Linked DNA regions of Thiocystis violascens DSM 198. The protein of the gene in region 3 interacts with the protein of the main gene of each other region in a pairwise test. Links are inferred from orthologs where the notes say so. Each region holds a gene or a part of one and is shown on either strand. Other genes may lie near its edges. The genes, in order: THIVI_RS19325, tsaE and rlmB.

Region 1 (5,499 bases), 3.8 Mb from region 3 along the record:
GAACGCCTTCGAGCTGATGAAGAACATGATCGTCGCCGGCGCGGCTGGCGTCCACTATGAGGATCAGCTCGCGGCGGTCAAGAAATGCGGTCACATGGGCGGGAAGGTGCTGGTTCCGACGCGCGAGGCGGTGCAGAAACTGACCGCCGCGCGTTTCGCCGCCGATGTCATGGGCGTACCGACCCTGCTCCTGGCTCGCACCGATGCCGAGGCGGCCAATCTGCTGACCAGCGATGTCGACGACAACGACCGTCCCTTCGTGACCGGCGAGCGCACCGACGATGGGTTCTACCGGGTCAAAAATGGGCTGGAGCAGGCCATCAGTCGCGGTCTGGCCTATGCCCCCTATGCCGATCTGGTCTGGTGCGAGACCGGCACCCCGGATCTCGGTTTCGCCCGCGAGTTCGCGCGGGCGGTGCTGGAAAAAAATCCCAACAAGCTGCTCGCCTACAATTGCTCGCCGTCGTTCAACTGGAAGAAGAATCTCGACGACGCCACCATCGCGCGCTTCCAGGACGAACTGGCGGACATGGGCTACAAATACCAGTTCATCACCCTGGCGGGCATCCATAGCATGTGGTTCAACATGTACGACCTGGCCTACGACTATGCCCGTGGCGAAGGCATGCGCCACTATGTCGAGAAGGTCCAGGGGCCGGAATTCGCCGCGCGCGAGAAGGGGTACACCTTCGTCTCGCATCAGCAGGAGGTCGGCGCTGGCTATTTCGACGACGTCACCACCGTGATTCAGGGCGGTACGTCAACCGTCACCGCGCTGACTGGCTCCACGGAAGAAGATCAGTTCTGAGGGTTATTCCGGGTGACTGGGCTGCGTCGCCCGGAACCAACAGGGCTTTCAAGCACCATGGAGGATCCAGTGAGCTTCAAGACCTCTGATCTTTACGACCGGCATGGCGATACGTTGCGGGTCTGCGAGCCCATCTTTCGTGATTTTGGCGGGCGATCCCGTTCCGCGGGCGCCATTGTGACGGTCAAGTGTTTCGAGGACAACTCGCTGGTCAAGTCGACGTTGGCCGAGCCGGGCGAGGGTCGGGTGCTGGTGGTGGATGCGGGAGGTTCGCTGCGTTGCGCCATGCTCGGCGACCTGATCGCCGCCAGCGCGGTCGAGCAGGGCTGGGCCGGCGTCATCCTCTTCGGTTGCGTGCGCGACAGCCGGGAGCTGGCTGGCATGCCGCTCGGGATCAAGGCATTGGCCGCCATTCCACGCAAGAGTCAACGGCGCGGCGAAGGCCAGCGCGACCTCCCGGTGACCTTCGCTGGCGCGCGCTTCGCCCCCGGCGATTGGATCTATTGCGACGAGGATGGCATTGTCGTCGCCGACCAACCGTTGGATTGATCCAATGGACACTGGAATAGCATCTGACCGCCAACCGCCAACCGCCAACCGCCAACCGCCAACCGCCAACTGAAACCTAAATCATGGCCTGGACCGAAGCAAAACTCATCGCCGAGGCCATCCTCGAAGGTTTCGAGCGCCACTATCGGCTGTTCCGCGAGATCACCGCGAGCGCCCAGGCGCGTTTCGAGTCCGCCGACTGGCCGGCGGTCCAGACCGCCGCCCGCGAGCGCATCAGCTTTTATGACAGGCGCGTCGGCGAGACCGTGGACCTGCTGCGGCGCGAATTCCATCTGCGCGACCCCAGCGATTTCCTCTGGCGACGGATCAAGGTCGAGTATCTGCGTCTATTGCCCCAGCTCAACCAGCCTGAACTGGCCGAGACTTTTTACAATTCGGTCTTCTGCCGACTGTTCGACCGCCACTATTACAACAACAGCTATATCTTCGTCTGGCCGCTGATCTCCACCGAGCATCTGGAGGCGGAAATTCCGATTTTCCGTCCCTATTATCCGGCGCGAGACGGATTCGTCAGGGTGATCGTCAACATCCTGCGCGACACTGGTTTCCGCCGCCCCTTCCGCGATCGTCGCCGCGATCTGCGCTGTCTGCTGCTCGCCATCCGCCAGCGCTTTCCGGCCAATCGGGCGATCCAGCAGAATTTCCAGCTCGCCATGCTTTGCGCGCCGTTCTACCGCAACAAGGCCGCCTATCTCATCGGCAAGGCGATCAACGGCGCGGATCAGATCCCTTTCGCGATCGCCATCCTGAACGACGAAGAACAGGGGCTTTATGTCGACACCCTGCTGACCGGCGAGGACGAGATCTCCGATATCTTCAGTTTTTCGCGCGCCTATTTCATGATGGACACCGAGGTGCCCGCCGCCGTGGTGGATTTTCTGCGTCCGCTGATGCCGCGCAAGGGCAAGGCGGAACTCTATACCGCCATCGGCCTCCAGAAATTCGGCAAGGCCGAGTTCTATCGGGATTTTCTCAAGCACCTGCGTTATTCCTCCGATGAGTTCGTGGTCGCGCCCGGCATTCGCGGCATGGTGATGTGCGTCTTCACGCTGCCGTCGTTTCCGTTCGTGTTCAAGGTCATCAAGGACCGCTTCCCGCCACCCAAGGAAATGACCCGCGAGACGGTCAAGGAAAAATACCTGATGGTGAAGCTGCACGACCGGGTCGGACGCATGGCCGATTCCTGGGAATATTCCCATGTCGCCTTTCCGCTGGCGCGCTTTTCCTCCGTGCTGCGCGAGATGCTGGAGACCGAATGCTCCGACAGTCTGGAGGTGAACGGCGATCAATTGATCATCAAACACCTGTATATCGAGCGGCGCATGACCCCCTTGAATCTCTATCTGCACACGGCGGACGAGGAGGAGATCCGCCATGCCATCGGCGAGTATGGCGACGCCATCCGCCAGCTTGCGGCCGCCAACATTTTTCCCGGCGACTTTCTGTTCAAGAATTTCGGCGTGACCCGTCAGGATCGGGTTGTTTTCTATGACTACGACGAAATCTGCTATCTGACCGAGTGCCATTTTCGCGCGATTCCCGAAGCGCCCTATCCGGAAATGGAACTGTCCGAGGATGCCTGGTATTCGGTCGGTCCCAACGATATTTTTCCGGAGGAATTCGAGACCTTTCTGCTCACCGACCCCCGAATCCGTCGGGTGTTTCGCGAACTGCACAGCGATTTGCTCGATCCGGCCTGGTGGCGTGAGCGTCAGGCGCATATCCGCGCCGGGCATCTGGAGGATGTCTTTCCCTATCCGACGGATCGTCGGTTTCCACAGTTCAGGGACGATTGTCCGTTACACCGTGTTTGAAACATTGATTCCGGTAGACGCCAGGAAACGCCATGACTTCGATCCGCCCGATGCCCGACAGAGACCGACTGCCTCATGCGCTCTATCGCGCCGAGCAGGTTCGCAACCTGGAGCGTATCGCGATCAAGGGATATGGAATCGCCGGACTCGAGTTGATGAACCGCGCCGGGGCCGTCGCCTATCGGATGCTCCGCGCCCGCTGGCCGACGGCGCGGCGGCTGGTCGTCCTGGCGGGTGTCGGCAACAATGGCGGCGACGGTTTTGTCGTCGCCCGGCTGGCGCTCGCCGACGGTCTGTCGGTGCGCGTGCTGCAACTGGGCGAGACGGAGCGTCTGCGCGGGGAGGCCGCCGAGAGTTGCGCCGCGTATCGTGCCGCGGGTGGCGTCCCGGAAGCCTATCGGGGATTGCCGCGCGATGCCGATCTGATCATCGACGCCTTGCTCGGAACTGGCTTGGAACGGACGGTCGAGGGCATCTGGGCGGAAGCCATCCAGGCCGTCAACGACCAACGGGCGCGCGTGCTCGCGCTCGATCTGCCCTCGGGGCTGCATGCCGATACCGGTCGCGCACTGGGCGTGGCGGTGCGCGCCACGGCGACGGTCAGTTTCATCGGTCTCAAGCAGGGACTGTTCCTCGGAGACGGACCAGACTGCCGCGGCGAGGTGCATTTCAGCGCGCTCGACATCCCGGCAGCGGTCTACGCGCGCGAGATCCTTTCGCTGCGTCGCATCGATTGGGATCAGCAGGGACAGTTGCTCGGACCTCGTCCGCGCACGGCCCACAAGGGCGATTGCGGGCATGTGCTGATCGTTGGCGGCGCCCCCGGTATGTCCGGCGCCGCGCGTCTGGCGGGCGAGGCGGCGCTGCGCGCCGGGGCTGGACTGGTCACGGTCGCCACCCATCCCGACCACGCGGCCTGGCTCAATCTGAACCGCCCGGAGCTGATGGTGAGCGCAGTGGCCGGGCCGAAAACGCTTGAGCCCTTGATCGCGCGGGCGGATGTCGTCGCGATCGGCCCTGGACTGGGTCGCGCGGACTGGGGCAGGCGGCTTTGGCAATGTGCGCAAGGTAGCGCCAAGCCGCTGGTGGTCGATGCCGACGCGCTCAATCTGCTCGCCGAGACGCCCGCGAGGGGAGCGGATTGGGTGTTGACGCCGCATCCCGGCGAGGCCGCGCGGCTGCTCGGGGTCCGCGTGTCGGAGGTGGAAGAGGATCGTCCGCGCGCCGCCCGCGAACTTCAGCGGCGTTTCGGCGGAGCGGTCGTGCTCAAGGGTGCCGGTAGCCTGATTCAAGGCGATTCGCAGCGACCGCCGGCGGTCTGTAGCGACGGCAATCCAGGAATGGCGACGGCGGGTTCGGGCGACGTCTTGACCGGCGTGATCGCGGCCCTGCGCGGCCAGGGTCTGGACGCGGAGGATGCAGCCTGCGCCGGGGTCTGTCTGCATGCGGCGGCGGGCGATCGCGCGGCCTTGCGGGGCGAGCGCGGACTGCTCGCCGGCGACATCGTTTCCGCCTTGCGTGCGGTTGCCAATGGTATTGGAGAGGACGAATGCAGATTCGATTGAATGATCCGGAGGCCCAGCTTGCGTTCGGCGCGCGTCTCGCCGCCCTGCTGCCATCCGCCTGCGTGCTCTATCTGGAAGGCGATCTCGGCACCGGCAAGACGACGCTGACGCGAGGGATCCTTCGAGGGCTCGGCCATCGCGGCGCCGTGCGCAGTCCGACCTATACCCTGATCGAGCCGTATCAGGTTCCGAGCGGACCGCTCTATCATCTGGATCTCTATCGTCTGGCGGATCCGGAGGAATTGGAATACCTCGGACTGCGGGATCTCATGGGCGAGGACGCGCGCTGGGTGATCGAATGGCCGGATCGCGGGGCTGGAATGTTGCCGGCGGCCGATCTGCGGATCATGATCGAGTCTCTCGACGATGGACGCCGTCTGACGCTGTCGGGCGGGACAATGGAAGGTTGCTCGATCGTTGCCGCGCTGATCGACGCGGAAAATGCCGGCGCGCGATAGTGGTTGCAAATGGACGACAAAGCCTGAAGACGCGTTTAGGAAAGGAGCCTAATCGTCGGATTCGTCTTGGAAAGATGTCCTCGCAACTGCTATCTTAATGAGACAGCGTCCGGGATGATTTGCGTTGTCGGGAAATCGGCCCGGCCTCGCCCGAACCAGCAAGCAGCGTCGCTAAGACGGTTTCTTGAGAGTGCACCGAGACGACACCGTGAACAGGTTCATCGTATTTTTTTTGCTACTGATTTCCTTGCCCGTCGCCGGCTCTCCGGCGTCGGTCGAGTGCG
Region 2 (3,292 bases), 3.8 Mb from region 3 along the record:
CGACGGTCTGTCGGTGCGCGTGCTGCAACTGGGCGAGACGGAGCGTCTGCGCGGGGAGGCCGCCGAGAGTTGCGCCGCGTATCGTGCCGCGGGTGGCGTCCCGGAAGCCTATCGGGGATTGCCGCGCGATGCCGATCTGATCATCGACGCCTTGCTCGGAACTGGCTTGGAACGGACGGTCGAGGGCATCTGGGCGGAAGCCATCCAGGCCGTCAACGACCAACGGGCGCGCGTGCTCGCGCTCGATCTGCCCTCGGGGCTGCATGCCGATACCGGTCGCGCACTGGGCGTGGCGGTGCGCGCCACGGCGACGGTCAGTTTCATCGGTCTCAAGCAGGGACTGTTCCTCGGAGACGGACCAGACTGCCGCGGCGAGGTGCATTTCAGCGCGCTCGACATCCCGGCAGCGGTCTACGCGCGCGAGATCCTTTCGCTGCGTCGCATCGATTGGGATCAGCAGGGACAGTTGCTCGGACCTCGTCCGCGCACGGCCCACAAGGGCGATTGCGGGCATGTGCTGATCGTTGGCGGCGCCCCCGGTATGTCCGGCGCCGCGCGTCTGGCGGGCGAGGCGGCGCTGCGCGCCGGGGCTGGACTGGTCACGGTCGCCACCCATCCCGACCACGCGGCCTGGCTCAATCTGAACCGCCCGGAGCTGATGGTGAGCGCAGTGGCCGGGCCGAAAACGCTTGAGCCCTTGATCGCGCGGGCGGATGTCGTCGCGATCGGCCCTGGACTGGGTCGCGCGGACTGGGGCAGGCGGCTTTGGCAATGTGCGCAAGGTAGCGCCAAGCCGCTGGTGGTCGATGCCGACGCGCTCAATCTGCTCGCCGAGACGCCCGCGAGGGGAGCGGATTGGGTGTTGACGCCGCATCCCGGCGAGGCCGCGCGGCTGCTCGGGGTCCGCGTGTCGGAGGTGGAAGAGGATCGTCCGCGCGCCGCCCGCGAACTTCAGCGGCGTTTCGGCGGAGCGGTCGTGCTCAAGGGTGCCGGTAGCCTGATTCAAGGCGATTCGCAGCGACCGCCGGCGGTCTGTAGCGACGGCAATCCAGGAATGGCGACGGCGGGTTCGGGCGACGTCTTGACCGGCGTGATCGCGGCCCTGCGCGGCCAGGGTCTGGACGCGGAGGATGCAGCCTGCGCCGGGGTCTGTCTGCATGCGGCGGCGGGCGATCGCGCGGCCTTGCGGGGCGAGCGCGGACTGCTCGCCGGCGACATCGTTTCCGCCTTGCGTGCGGTTGCCAATGGTATTGGAGAGGACGAATGCAGATTCGATTGAATGATCCGGAGGCCCAGCTTGCGTTCGGCGCGCGTCTCGCCGCCCTGCTGCCATCCGCCTGCGTGCTCTATCTGGAAGGCGATCTCGGCACCGGCAAGACGACGCTGACGCGAGGGATCCTTCGAGGGCTCGGCCATCGCGGCGCCGTGCGCAGTCCGACCTATACCCTGATCGAGCCGTATCAGGTTCCGAGCGGACCGCTCTATCATCTGGATCTCTATCGTCTGGCGGATCCGGAGGAATTGGAATACCTCGGACTGCGGGATCTCATGGGCGAGGACGCGCGCTGGGTGATCGAATGGCCGGATCGCGGGGCTGGAATGTTGCCGGCGGCCGATCTGCGGATCATGATCGAGTCTCTCGACGATGGACGCCGTCTGACGCTGTCGGGCGGGACAATGGAAGGTTGCTCGATCGTTGCCGCGCTGATCGACGCGGAAAATGCCGGCGCGCGATAGTGGTTGCAAATGGACGACAAAGCCTGAAGACGCGTTTAGGAAAGGAGCCTAATCGTCGGATTCGTCTTGGAAAGATGTCCTCGCAACTGCTATCTTAATGAGACAGCGTCCGGGATGATTTGCGTTGTCGGGAAATCGGCCCGGCCTCGCCCGAACCAGCAAGCAGCGTCGCTAAGACGGTTTCTTGAGAGTGCACCGAGACGACACCGTGAACAGGTTCATCGTATTTTTTTTGCTACTGATTTCCTTGCCCGTCGCCGGCTCTCCGGCGTCGGTCGAGTGCGCGGGCGTCTCGACCGACGATGGGAAGACACGTCTGATTCTCGCGACGACGGCCTCGGTTTCTCATCAGGTCTTTACCCTGGATGGCCCGGATCGGGTGGTGATCGATATCGCCGACGCCAGGCTGATCGGCAAACTGCCCGAGGCCACGGCACAGGATCCGACTCTGATCGGTTTGCGGAGCGGCGTGCGCAATCAGGGGGATCTGCGCATCGTCCTCGATCTCAAGCATGCCGTTCGGATCAAGAGCTTTTCGACGCCATCCGCGGATGGTCATGGGCATCGGCTGTTTGTCGATCTGATCCCGAAAGGGAATGCCAAATCAAGCGGTGACCCGCGCCGAATGACCGCATCGACGGCAATCGCAACGGCAAATTCTCCGGCGGCGCCACGGACGGGTGCCTTGCGGACCGCCGTGATCGCCATCGATGCGGGACATGGCGGCGCGGATCCGGGCGCGATCGGACCCACGGGAATCCGCGAGAAGGATGTCACACTGGCGATTGCCCGTAAGCTGGCAAGCCTGGTCGACAAAGAGCCGGGGATGCGCGCCCTGATGATCCGCGATAGCGACGATTTTATCGGTCTGCGTCAACGCATCCTGAAGGCGCGGGAGCACAAGGCGGACATTTTCATCTCAATTCATGCCGATGCCTTTAACAATACCGACGCGCACGGTTCATCCGTCTACACCCTGTCCAATGTCGGCGCGAGCAGCGAGGCGGCGATGTGGCTGGCCGATCGGGAGAACAGCGCCGATCTGGTCGGCGGTGTCGACATCTCGGCCAGCGACGATCTACTCGCGACCGTGCTCCTGGACATGACCCAGAATGCCACCATCGAGCACAGCACCGAGGTGGCCAGCGCGGTGCTTTCCTATCTGGGGGCGGTCGGCGACATGCACAGGAAAGATGTCCAGCGGGCCGGTTTCGTGGTGCTTAAATCGCCGGATATCCCGTCGTTGCTGGTCGAAACCGCGTTCATTTCGAACGCGGACGAGGAAAAGCGATTGAAGAGCAATGCGCATCAGCAGCGGCTCGCCCAGGCCATTCTCGCGGGCGTCAAGGCGTACCTCAAAAAATTCCCGCCACGGGGACTCCAGACCGCGTCAGCGGTCGTTTCCTCGACGGCTGGCCCCACGCATTCGGCCACTGCCAGGGCGCCGGCGATTCAGGCATCGGCGGGCAGTCGTCCCAACGAGACGCGCGGGTATGTCGTCAACTCGGGAGATACCCTGTCCGGGATCGCCAAGCGCCATCGGGTAAGCCTGTCC
Region 3 (11,032 bases):
GATGCGCCGTCCGTCGAGATCGTACAGATAGAAACGCACGAAACGCGCGTATTCAGGCCCCAGATGCTGGTTCAGCAGGTTCTTGAAATGGAGCTGACACTTGTCCTCGTTCTCGAACTTATCGGCGGCCATTCCGAGCACGGTCCCATCGTCGGCGACCCCCATCAGCAGGATACCGCCCTCGGTATTGAGGAAGGCGGCCACACCCTTGAGCCAGGCGAGTTCGATCTCCTTGCCCGCGGTCTGGGTGTGGAGATTCATCCGCATGGTGGATTTGAACTCCAGATGCGTCCCTTCGCCGGCGGCGATTAATTCCCGCAGATCCTGCTCCAGCCGGTGCCGATCGAGACTGAGCTTGGGCAGGTCGCGCAGTTGACGGCTGTATTTGCGCACGACCAAAAGGGCTAGACCGAGACTGGCGGCGAGGATGCCGAGCGCGGTGAAGGCGATGACATGCCAGCGGCTTTGCAGGATAGTCAGGGTCTCGGAGACTGGCAGGACTACGCCGATCCAGGCGCCATCGGTATCCTCGGTCAAGGGGCGAAAACCGCCCCACCAATCCTCGCCGCCGCTGTGAAAACGCACCAGATCGTCGCGCGGTGCGCCAGCGGTCTTCCAGGCCGCCACGGCGTCGAACTGAAGCGGTCCGCCAAGCCGTGTCTGGGCCGAGAAAAAGCCGCTGGCCTGGTGATCGTGGTTCAAGGCGTCAGTCGGCGCGGGCGGGATGAAGACGCCACCCTCGCCACTGAAGAGAAACCCCTGTCCCTGGTCGCCGATGGCGAGTTTCGCGATCGCGTCGAGAATGCTCTGAAGCGTCACGTCCATGGCCGTGACCCGCGCCTGATCGGCATTCGACCAAGCGATGGCCGCCGTGATGCCCGGTACCCGGAGCGAGGAGAACACGTAGGGCTGACTCCAGATGACTCGTCCGGGCGTTTCCAGCGCCTCGGTGAACCAGGGGCGGGAGCGCGGGTCATGGTCCGAGACGTCCTCGCGGCGCTCCAACTGACGCAAGGCCGCGTCCCAGCGGGTGATGCGGATCCGCGCCGCATCGCCCGGCGCGCGCAGCCGGGTCAGCCAGCCATCCCCGTCGCGGCGCAAAAAATACTCGACCCCATCGCCCGTGGCGTCGAGCGCCCCGGCAATCTGGGGAATGTGCGCAAGGGTTGGGATCAGATGCCGATTCAGCGCCGGCTCATCGGTCGGCGCGAGTCCCGCGCTCTCGATCCCGTCGCGGACGATCAGCAATTGTTGGCGCACCGGCAGCAACAGTCCGCGCACCTCGTCCTGTACCAGCACCGTGGCCGCCTCGATGCGATTGCCCGCCAGATCGTGCTTGATCTCGTCGATCAGCAGGAGATTGATCGTCACCAGCAGACCGACCGTGAAGGCGATCAGCAGGATGAGATCGCGCAGCAGACGCGAGCGAATCGGACCGGGGGAGAGACGCAGGAGCGAGGAATGGCTCATCGGGACAGATTCATCGGAACAGACTCATCGGCGCTGCCGCAATGCCTCGTACAGACAGACTCCGGCGGCGACCGAGACATTCAGACTCTCGACCTGGCCGCGCATGGGCAGACGGACCAGCCGGTCGCAGCGCTCGCGGGTCAGGCGTCGCAGACCCTGGCCCTCGCTGCCCATGACGAGCCCCAGCGGACCGGTCAGATCGGCCGCGTAGAGGTCGATGTCGGCCTCGCCGGCGGTTCCGGTCAGCCAGACCCCCCGCTCCTTGAGGTCTTCCATGACGCGGACCAGATTGGTGACCTGAAAATACGGCAGGGTTTCGGCCGCGCCGCTGGCGACCTTGCAGACCACGGGGGTCAAACCGACGGCGTTGTCCCGGGGGGCGATCACGGCCTGAACACCGACCGCTTCGGCGGTGCGCAGACAGGCGCCGAGGTTGTGCGGATCCTGCACCTCGTCGAGCAGGAGCAGAAAGGGCGGTTCCTGGAGACCGTCCAGGAGTGCCGCGAGATCCTGTTCCGAGCGCGCCGCCGGAACCCGCACCCAGGCCAGGACGCCCTGATGGTTCGCCCCCTCGGCGCCGCCGTCCAACTCGTCGCGGTCCACCTGTCGGACCTTCACGCCCGCCTGACGGGCCAGCTCCGCCACCTCGGTCAGCCGTCGATCGCGTCGGGTGTGTTCCAGCCAGAGTTCGGCGACGCCCTCGGTGCCAAACTTGAGCGCGGCGCGAACGCTGTGGATGCCGCTTACCGGGGAGAGGTCTTTCATCGTCAGGACTCAGGCGCGGAGCTGGAAGGTTTGCGCTTGCGACGGTTGCGCGAGCGCGGCTTCTTGGTTGCCGCCGGTTCAGCCGCTTTTGGGCTACCCTCGTCGACGACTTTCCGCGTGCCCCGAGCGGACGTTTTTTTGCGAGCGACCTGGCCGGCGGACTTGCGACTGCCCTGTTCGGCGGTCGGCTTGGGGGCGGCGTGCCCGGAAGACGTGTCGCCGCCCGACTTCGCGGACTTGCGCCCGCCCGATCCCGTGACCGGGACCGGCACGAAATCGATCTTGCGATCATCCAGATTCACCGCGGCGACCTGAATCCGCAGCCGATCGCCCAGACGATAGACCATCCCGGTGCGCTCGCCATGCAGCCGGTGGCCGATAGGGTCGAAGTGATAGTAGTCGTTGTCGAGCGCGGTGATATGCACCAGTCCGTCCACATGCACCTCGTCGAGCTCGACGAAGATGCCGAACGAATTGACGCTGGTGATGGTGCCGTCGAACTGCTCGCCGAGCTTGTCCTGCATGAACTCGCACTTGAGCCAGTCCTCGGCGTCGCGGGTCGCCTCGTCGGCGCGCCGCTCGGTACCCGAACACTGCTCCCCGATCTGTTGCAGGTCGATCTTGGAATAGTCCAGGGTCGCCGCCGTCCCGCCCGCGAGCAGATGCTTGATAATGCGGTGGACGATCAGATCCGGATAACGGCGGATCGGCGAGGTGAAATGGGTGTAGGCATCGAAGGCCAGGCCGAAATGGCCGACGTTGTCCGCGCTGTACATCGCCTGCTGCATGGAGCGCAGCAGCACGGTCTGAATCAGACGACGATCCGGACGCTCCTTCACCTGCTCCAGAAGCTGCGCATAATCGGCGGCGGTCGGCTTCGCGCCGCCCGGCAGCTTCAGGGCCAACTGACCGAGGAATTCGCGCAGATCGGTCAGCTTTTCCTCGCTCGGCGTGTCGTGGATGCGATAAAGCGCTGGAATCCGCTTGCGCTCGAACAGACGCGCGGCGGCCACGTTGGCGGCCAGCATGCACTCCTCGATCAGCTTGTGGGCGTCGTTGCGGATCAGCGGTACCACCGCTTCGATGCGGCCCTGATTGGTGAACTCGAACTTGGTTTCCGTGGTGTCGAAGTCGATGGCCCCGCGCTCGACCCGCGCCGCGTGGAGCACCTGATAGAGCTGGTAAAGTTCGTGCAGACGGGGCAACAGATCCGCGTATTGCGCGCACAGCTCGGCATCGCCATCGACCACCATGGCCGCGACCTGATCGTAGGTCAGGCGTGCCTGGGAGCGCATCACGCCCTCGAAGAAGCGGGTGCGCGTGACCTTGCCTTCCGCATTGATATAGAGTTCGGCGGTCATGCACAGCCGATCCACCTGGGGATTCAGCGAGCAGAGTCCGTTCGACAGAACCTCCGGCAGCATGGGGATGACCCGATCCGGGAAATAGACCGAATTGCCGCGCGATTTGGCCTCGGTGTCCAGCGCGGTGCCAGGGACCACGTAGCTGGAGACGTCGGCGATGCAGACCAGCAGCTTCCAGCCCTTGGGCTTGCGTTCGCAGTAAACGGCATCGTCGAAATCACGCGCATCGGCCCCATCGATGGTCACCAGCGCCAGCTTGCGCAGATCGGTGCGGCCCTCCTTCGCCGTCTCCGGCACCTCGGCGGTGAGCCCGGCGACTTCCGCCTTGACTTCCTCGGGCCAGTCCACCGGCAGATCATGGGTCCGGATCGCGATGTCCGTCTCCATGCCCGGCCCCATGTGATCGCCAAGCACTTCCACGATGCGCCCGATGGGCTGGGTGCGCGAGGTTGGCTGATCGGTGATCTCGGCCACCACGATCTGACCCTGCTGCGCGCCCTCCATGCGGTCGCTCGGGATGACGATGTCGTGGGTCAGGCGCTTTTTGTCCGGCATCACGAAGCCGACGCCGCTCTCTTTGTAGAGACGCCCGACCACGGTACGGGTATTGCGCTCCAGGATCTCCACCACTGCGGCTTCCAGACGCCCGCGCCGGTCGCGTCCGCTGACCCGCACCACGACCCGGTCGCCGTGGAAGAGCGCGCGCATCTCCTTCGCGTAGAGATAGAGATCGTCGCCCCCTTCGTCGGGACGCACGAAGCCGAACCCGTCCGGATGACCGATCACCCGTCCCGCGATCAGATCGCGCTTGTTCACCAGACAGAACGCCTGGTTGCGGTTGCGGACCAATTGACCATCGCGCACCATGGCGCCGAGTCGGCGTTCCAGCGCGATCCGATCCTCTTCATCGGTCAGGGTGAGGGTGGTGGCCAGCTCCTCGAAGGATTGAGGCACCCCGTTGCTGGTGAGCGTGTCGAGGATAAACTCGCGGCTCGGGATGGGGTTGGCATATTTCTTCGCCTCGCGTTGGCGATGCGGATCCGCGTCTCTGGCGGTGCTGGAAGGCTGACGTTTTGCCACGTGATCTCGTGAATTCTCAAAAAGGCCAAGTGTACCGTTGACAAGCCCGGCGCGTCTCACTAATATTCGCGCCTCGCTCGGTGTCGTCATCGCTCGCTTGATGTCACTCCAAGCCTCATGCCGAGGTGGCGGAATTGGTAGACGCGCATGGTTCAGGTCCATGTAAGCGAAAGCTTGTGGAGGTTCGAGTCCTCTTCTCGGCACCATCATCTTCAAGTATTGAAAGCAGTGTCTGTTTTCGATTCTCCATGAATACCCAAAAAGCCAGGTAACTAACTCAAGTTAGCTCACTTGGCTTTTTGTGTTTTCATCTGGCATCGCCGTTTTGTCGTAGCCGTTTACCCAATCCCTTTAAAAACCCTGCCGCGAAGGCTTTCCCGTTCGGCAATTCTCGGTTTGAACGTAACTCTGTTCGCCTTATCTGCCAGCAGCGCAGCGCAACGGCATCGTTCAGGCGATGTTTGGAAAAGTTCGCACCGGATTGCATCTACTCCCATCAAGTTAAGCCGTTCATGGTTCGACAAGCTCACCACGAACGGCTCGAACGGCTTAATAGAGAATGGGTGGTTGATCGCTAGCCATTCGCCGCGCCTGAACGCCGCCCTACGAACAGATAGTAAGGCACCCGTAAGCCGGGCAGGTAGGGAACGGGGGCACGGCGTTCCAGCAAGTCATGCGCGGGGAGCAAGTGCCGCAGCAGACCTAGATGTTCCGGGTTCGGATGCACGCCATCGTGTCCGAACCAGCGCGGCCAGAACCAGCGTGTGACGGCGTCGTGACGCACCGTGCCCGGTCCGCCGGCGGCGTCCGATACATAGAAATCGACGACGCCGAGCATTCCGCCCGGACGCAGCATCTCGACCGCATTGGCGATGGCCCCGCGCCAGTCGGGGATCATGGTCAGCGAATAGGAAAAATAGACGACATCCGGCGGGATGTCCGGCCGATAGGTGGTGGCGTCGGCCTCGATCACGCGCACGTTCGCCATGCCCGCAGTGCGTTTGCGCGCCTGCTCCAGTAGCGCGGGACAGAGATCGACCAGTTCGACGCTGGCGAAGCCGTCTAGCCGCGCGCCGAACGACATCAGGTTGCGTCCGGTGCCGCCGCCCAGTTCGAGAATCCGCGATCCCGGCGGCGGATCGAGCAGCCCGACCAGCTCATCGCGCCCCTTGAGCAGACGCTCGCGGAAGCGGTCGTAATCCCCGGCCTGCGGGCCATAGAAAGCCTGGAGTCGCTCGGCGTGCGAGCCGCGCCGGGGTTGTCCGCGCAGCAGGCGGTAGAGGACTCGGGCGTCGTCGGCGATCATGCGCGCACGTCGGCGATATGAAAGCCGGCGTAGGTGTGGACGCGATCGTACAGACTGAGTTCGCGCGCTAGTTCGGGATGAAATTCCAGATGGTCGCGCAGACGCGCGCGGGTCGCGCCCAGTTCGATGCGGTCGAGATAGGTCGGAGCGGCATGGGCGCTGCGGAAGATGACACGGGCATTGGCGGTCGCCCGCGACAGGATGGCGAGCCATTCCTCCTCCAGCGCTTCCGGATAGTAGGAACTCATCCAGTCCATGTGATCGAGCAGCACGAAGCGCGAGATGGGTTCCTCGCCGCCGCGCAGGAAATCGGTGACGGTCGAGGTGTGCAGTTCGATCCGGTCGACCAGCCCCGCCTTCAGCGCAGCGAAGTTCTCGGGTTTGAGATATTCGGGGCAGCACTGCTCGCTGTAGCGACCGCGCACGTAGACCGACCAGAAATAGTTGGTCGAGAGCGGCAGTTGGCGGAAGACGTATTCGATCGACTCGCGCACGAATCCGGCGACCCCGTGCGCGTGCTGGGCTTGGACCTCCTTGCGTTGCGGATGCGGCACCCCAAGCATGCTCATGGTGAGCTGGCGCGAGAGCGTCCAGTTGACGCTCGGAGTCCAGATCAGGGGTTGTACCCGGGTGTCGTAGACATGGCGCTGGTCGTCGAGCGTGCGGGTCTCGAACAGCTCCCGCACGCTGGCGGCCAGACGCGGACGCGCCTTGAGATAGGTCTGGAAGAGACGCGCGACGATCCCGGACAGGCCATGGAAATAGAAGCTACCGTTCGGATTGCCGAACCAGGCCGCGCGGCGATCCCAGAAGGCGAGGGCGGAGGGCGACAGCTCGGCGCGCAGCGCGTCGCGGTAGAGGTCGCGAAATTCGGGATGATAGCCGTGGCCGAAGACGGCGAAGAAATCCGCGTGATCCAACCGGCGGATGCCCGCGAGCTTGAGTTCGAGCAGCGCGTTCTGACGCGGATTGGCGTCGACCGCGTGGATGCGCCGGGGGCCGGTCAGGGCATAGTCGAGCACGTTGCAACCGGCGCTGGTGATGACGAGCAGGGTATCGTCGGAGGTCAGATTGAGCGCGATCCGGTCCACCGCCGGGTCTTCCCAGCAAGTGTTATAAACCAGCGCGCGCGAATAGATCGCGTTGAAGACGTTTTGGTCGATGCGGTCGGCGAGCGTCGGGGTGGCCTTGGTCGCTGTGGTCGTGGTCGCTGGCGTGTTCAAAGTGTGGCTCCCGGCGATGCGGCGTCGCGGCCCATCACCAAAGTCGGTTGGCGAAAACCGATGCAGGATAACGCGTGTGCGTGACCGTTTCGTTGAGGCTTTGCGACGGAACGATTGCGCCGGGATGACCGCGGGGCGGATGGGAACGCGCGGCATCGGATTGTGAAGCCGTTCGTGGTTCGAGGGCCTTGCCGCGAACGGCTTCGGGATCGACATGAACGGCTTCAGGAGACGGCGAACGTCAGGCCATGCTGGAGAATTGTCGAGAAATCGCGGGCGGCGTTTGCTCGGATCGTCCCTTGGGATCAAAATAGATCGACCGGCATCAGGATGCCGAACGATCGTTTCCCGGTCTCGCGCCGCTCATCCCCTGTTCCGGCAGAAGTCCGGGCGGAATTCGCGATTCGCGGTCGTCGTCTCCTGACGCTCCACCCCATGAACGCGCGGAGTACAACCGATGTCCGAAAAGGCCCCCTGGATCACCTTCCGACCCGAACTCAAGGTGCTCGACTGCACCATCCGGGACGGCGGACTGGTGAACGCCCATCAATTCAGCGACGAGTTCGTGAAGGCCGCCTATCGCGCCTGCGTCGAGGCCGGCATCGATTACATGGAGATCGGCTACAAGAATTCGCCGAAGGTCTTCCCCAAGGACAAGTTCGGCCCCTGGCGTCATTGCGACGAGGCGGATCTGCGCCGGGTGGTGGGCGATCACGATCCGGTCAAGACCGGGCTCAAGCTCGCGGCGATGGCCGACGCCGGCAAGAGCGACTGGCAGACCCAACTGGTCCCCGCCGCCGAGAGTCCGCTGTCGATGATCCGTGTCGCCTTCTATGCGCACCAGGTCTCGGAGGCGGTGGATATGATCCATTACGCGCACGAACTCGGCTACGAAACCACCTCGAACCTGATGGCCGTCTCCAATATCACCGAGGAGGAAATCGATACCGTCCTGGAAGCCATCGAGCCCACGCCAGCCACCACCATGGTGATCGTCGACAGCTTCGGGTATCTCTATCGCGAGCAGGTCGACCGGCTGTACCGAACCTATGCGGCGGCGCTCCGAGGGACCGGCAAGGAAATCGGCATCCACGCCCATAACAACCTGCAACTGGCCTTCGCCAACACCATCGAGGCCATCATCCTGGGCTGCAACCGGGTCGATGCCACCATGTTCGGCTTCGGGCGCGGCGCGGGCAATTGTCACACCGAGATCCTGCTCGGCTTCCTGCGCAACCCCAAATTCGATGTCCGTCCGGTCATCGAGATGATCCAGAACCACTTGCTGCCCCTGCGCAAAAAACTGGATTGGGGGCCATCCATCCCCTACAACATCACCGGCCAGCTCAACCAACATCCGCGCACCGCCATTGAGTGGCGCGAGGGTTCCACCCCGGACGATTTCCTGGGTTTCTACGATAAAGTGGTGTCGGAGAGCTAAGCCATGTCCGATGAAGCGACCCTGATCCTGGACGACAAGCAGTACCGGTTTCCCATCCGCGAAGGCACCGAAGGCGAACGCGCCATCGATATCCAGGATCTGCGGGCGCGGACGGGATACGTCACGCTCGATCCCGGCTACGGCAATACCGGAAGTTGTCAGAGCGCCATCACCTTCATCGACGGCGAGAAGGGCATCCTGCGCTATCGCGGGATCCCCATCGAACAGTTCGAGGAGGGGCCAAATTTTGTCGAGGTGGCCTGGCTGCTGATCTTCGGGCATCTGCCCAACGACGCCGAATATCAAAATTTCGCCGCGGATCTAACCACTTGCGCCAATCTCGACGAAAGCATGAAGCATCATTTCGAGGGCTTCCCGCGCTCCGCGCCGCCAATGGCCATCCTCTCGGCGATGATCAACGCGCTTTCCTGCTTCCATCCGGAATTCTTCGATCTGGAGGACGAAGACCATTTTCGGGTCGCCGCCGCCGGGATCATCAGCAAAATCCGCACCATCGCGGCCTATGCCTATCGCCATTCCATCGGCCAGCCCTATATCTATCCCGATCCCGGCCTGCGGTATGTGCCCAATTTTCTGCACATGATGTTTTCGCAGCCTTACGCGGAGCATTTCTGCGAGCCAGTGGTGCGCGACGCCATCAATCTGGTGCTGCTGCTGCACGCCGATCACGAGCAGAACTGCTCGACCTCGACCGTGCGCATGGTCGGCTCCAGTCAGGCCAACCTCTTCGCCGCCTGCGCGGCGGGCGTGTGCGCGCTCTGGGGGCCGCTGCATGGCGGAGCCAATGTCGCCGTGCTGGAGATGCTCGACCAGATCCACCGGGGCCACATCAGCCCGGAAGACTACGTGCGCATGGCGAAAGACAAAGACAGCAAGGTGCGTCTGATGGGCTTCGGCCACCGGGTCTACAAGAATTTCGACCCGCGCGCGCGGATGCTGGCGAACGTGGCGGAGCGTCTGCTGCCCACGCTCGGGATCCAGGATCCGCTGCTCGACATCGCGCGCCGGCTGGAAGAGATCGCTCTGGAAGATCCCTATTTCATCGACCGCCAGCTCTATCCCAACGTCGACTTCTACAGTGGCATCATCATGCGCGCGGTGGGCATCCCGACCAATATGTTTACCGTCATGTTCTCGATGGGCCGGCTACCAGGCTGGATCGCCCATTGGTGGGAACAATCGCGGACATTGGGCAACAAGATTGCCCGGCCGCGTCAGCTCTATGTCGGTCCTGGCGTGACGGATCATGTGCCACGGGATGCGCGGACGTGACAGCGGATCGACGTTAGCCGAGAGCGTGTCGCAACGCCGCCTCGACCCGAGCGGGATTGATCGGAAAGGGTCTGGTCCACGTCCTTCCAGTCCATGAGGTGTTGCAAGCATGAATACGTCCCCGTGGTCGAATGTCGAGTTGATTCAGGGGCCGGGGCAGTCTTCGCCGAAGATGGCGCGAGGGCGGCGCTGGAAGGTCTTTCTTGGCGTTTTCCTCCTCGCCACGGCTGTCGGTCTGGCCATCGTCTACAGCCGGGAACCGATCTATCGCGCCACGGCCTCCGTGCTGACGGTCAAACCCAAGGCGGTCGATACGCCAAGTGCCGCCGCCGATCTTGAGCATGTGGCCATCCAGTCCCGCCTTCTGCTGGGCGAGTCCCTTCTCGACCAGGTGGGCCGGCGGCTGGCGGAGGAGGGCGAGACCGAACTCGCGCGGCAAGACGTTCTGCGCGGCATGCTGTCGGTCATTCCGGTGGCGGAGACCAATCTGCTGGAACTCCGCGCCGAGGGTAGCCCGCCCGAGCGATTACAGCGAATCGTGAACCACTGGGCCGCCGCCTATGAAGGTTTGCGTGCCGAGGAGATCGCGGCGGCGACGGAACGCACCACCGCCGAACTGGAAGACGAACAAGAGCAGTTGGCGCGCAAAATCGAGGCGGCGCGCACGCAGCTTCAGACCTTCCGCGAGCGACACGATATCGTCAGTCTCGAACGCGAGGAGAATCGCACCCTGTCCTCGCTCAAGGGACTGAACGACTCGCTCAACAAGGCGCGCGCGGAATGGATCGCCGCCAAGGCCGCGCTCAAGTCGACCGACAGCGCCATCGCGCGAAACGAGACCGTCGCGCCGCCGGAGCAAAAGGCGGATCTGGCGCGATTGACGCTCGCGGTGCAGCGTGCGCGCGATCATCTCGACGATCTCAGGGGGCGTTACACCCAAGAGTATATCGATCGGCATCCGTCGTTCCGGGATCTGCCGGCTGAACTTCGATCCCTGGAGTCGGAGCTGGAGCAGGCCGTCAAACTGGCGCGCATCACGGCCCGGGATGACGCACGACAGAACGTGGAAAAGGCGCGGGATTCCATGAAC

Evidence for each region.
Region 1: the proteins of rlmB (region 3) and THIVI_RS19325 interact in binary tests that used the Escherichia coli proteins (3 or more experiments, as listed by UniProt). The link is inferred for Thiocystis violascens DSM 198 from one-to-one orthologs.
Region 2: the proteins of rlmB (region 3) and tsaE interact in binary tests that used the Escherichia coli proteins (3 or more experiments, as listed by UniProt). The link is inferred for Thiocystis violascens DSM 198 from one-to-one orthologs.

Annotation. Positions count from the first base shown.
Region 1 is NC_018012.1:4,351,391-4,356,889, forward strand. The notes cover bases 2,630-5,499. They hold THIVI_RS19325 (NAD(P)H-hydrate dehydratase), read left to right. Parts: upstream 2,630-3,242; coding sequence 3,243-4,757; downstream 4,758-5,499. Other genes in these bases: aceK (bifunctional isocitrate dehydrogenase kinase/phosphatase), read left to right, coding at 2,630-3,192; tsaE (tRNA (adenosine(37)-N6)-threonylcarbamoyltransferase complex ATPase subunit type 1 TsaE), read left to right, coding at 4,742-5,215; THIVI_RS19335 (N-acetylmuramoyl-L-alanine amidase), read left to right, coding at 5,424-5,499. In the rest of the region: aceA (isocitrate lyase), read left to right, coding at 1-808; ribonuclease E activity regulator RraA, read left to right, coding at 878-1,357; more of aceK, read left to right, coding at 1,441-2,629. UniProt on the Escherichia coli protein: Bifunctional enzyme that catalyzes the epimerization of the S- and R-forms of NAD(P)HX and the dehydration of the S-form of NAD(P)HX at the expense of ADP, which is converted to AMP.
Region 2 is NC_018012.1:4,354,869-4,358,160, forward strand. Bases 1-3,000 are described here. They hold tsaE (tRNA (adenosine(37)-N6)-threonylcarbamoyltransferase complex ATPase subunit type 1 TsaE), read left to right. Parts: upstream 1-1,263; coding sequence 1,264-1,737; downstream 1,738-3,000. Other genes in these bases: THIVI_RS19325 (NAD(P)H-hydrate dehydratase), read left to right, coding at 1-1,279; THIVI_RS19335 (N-acetylmuramoyl-L-alanine amidase), read left to right, coding at 1,946-3,000. Also shown: more of THIVI_RS19335, read left to right, coding at 3,001-3,292. UniProt on the Escherichia coli protein: Required for the formation of a threonylcarbamoyl group on adenosine at position 37 (t(6)A37) in tRNAs that read codons beginning with adenine.
Region 3 is NC_018012.1:535,670-546,701, forward strand. What follows is about bases 366-3,212. They hold rlmB (23S rRNA (guanosine(2251)-2'-O)-methyltransferase RlmB), read right to left. Parts: upstream 2,236-3,212; coding sequence 1,495-2,235; downstream 366-1,494. Other genes in these bases: THIVI_RS02495 (RNA-binding domain-containing protein), read right to left, coding at 366-1,470; rnr (ribonuclease R), read right to left, coding at 2,238-3,212. Also shown: more of THIVI_RS02495, read right to left, coding at 1-365; more of rnr, read right to left, coding at 3,213-4,679; THIVI_RS02515 (class I SAM-dependent methyltransferase), read right to left, coding at 5,254-5,985; THIVI_RS02520 (BtaA family protein), read right to left, coding at 5,982-7,208; THIVI_RS02525 (aldolase catalytic domain-containing protein), read left to right, coding at 7,666-8,649; THIVI_RS02530 (citrate synthase), read left to right, coding at 8,653-9,942; THIVI_RS02535 (GumC family protein), read left to right, coding at 10,052-11,032. UniProt on the Escherichia coli protein: Specifically methylates the ribose of guanosine 2251 in 23S rRNA.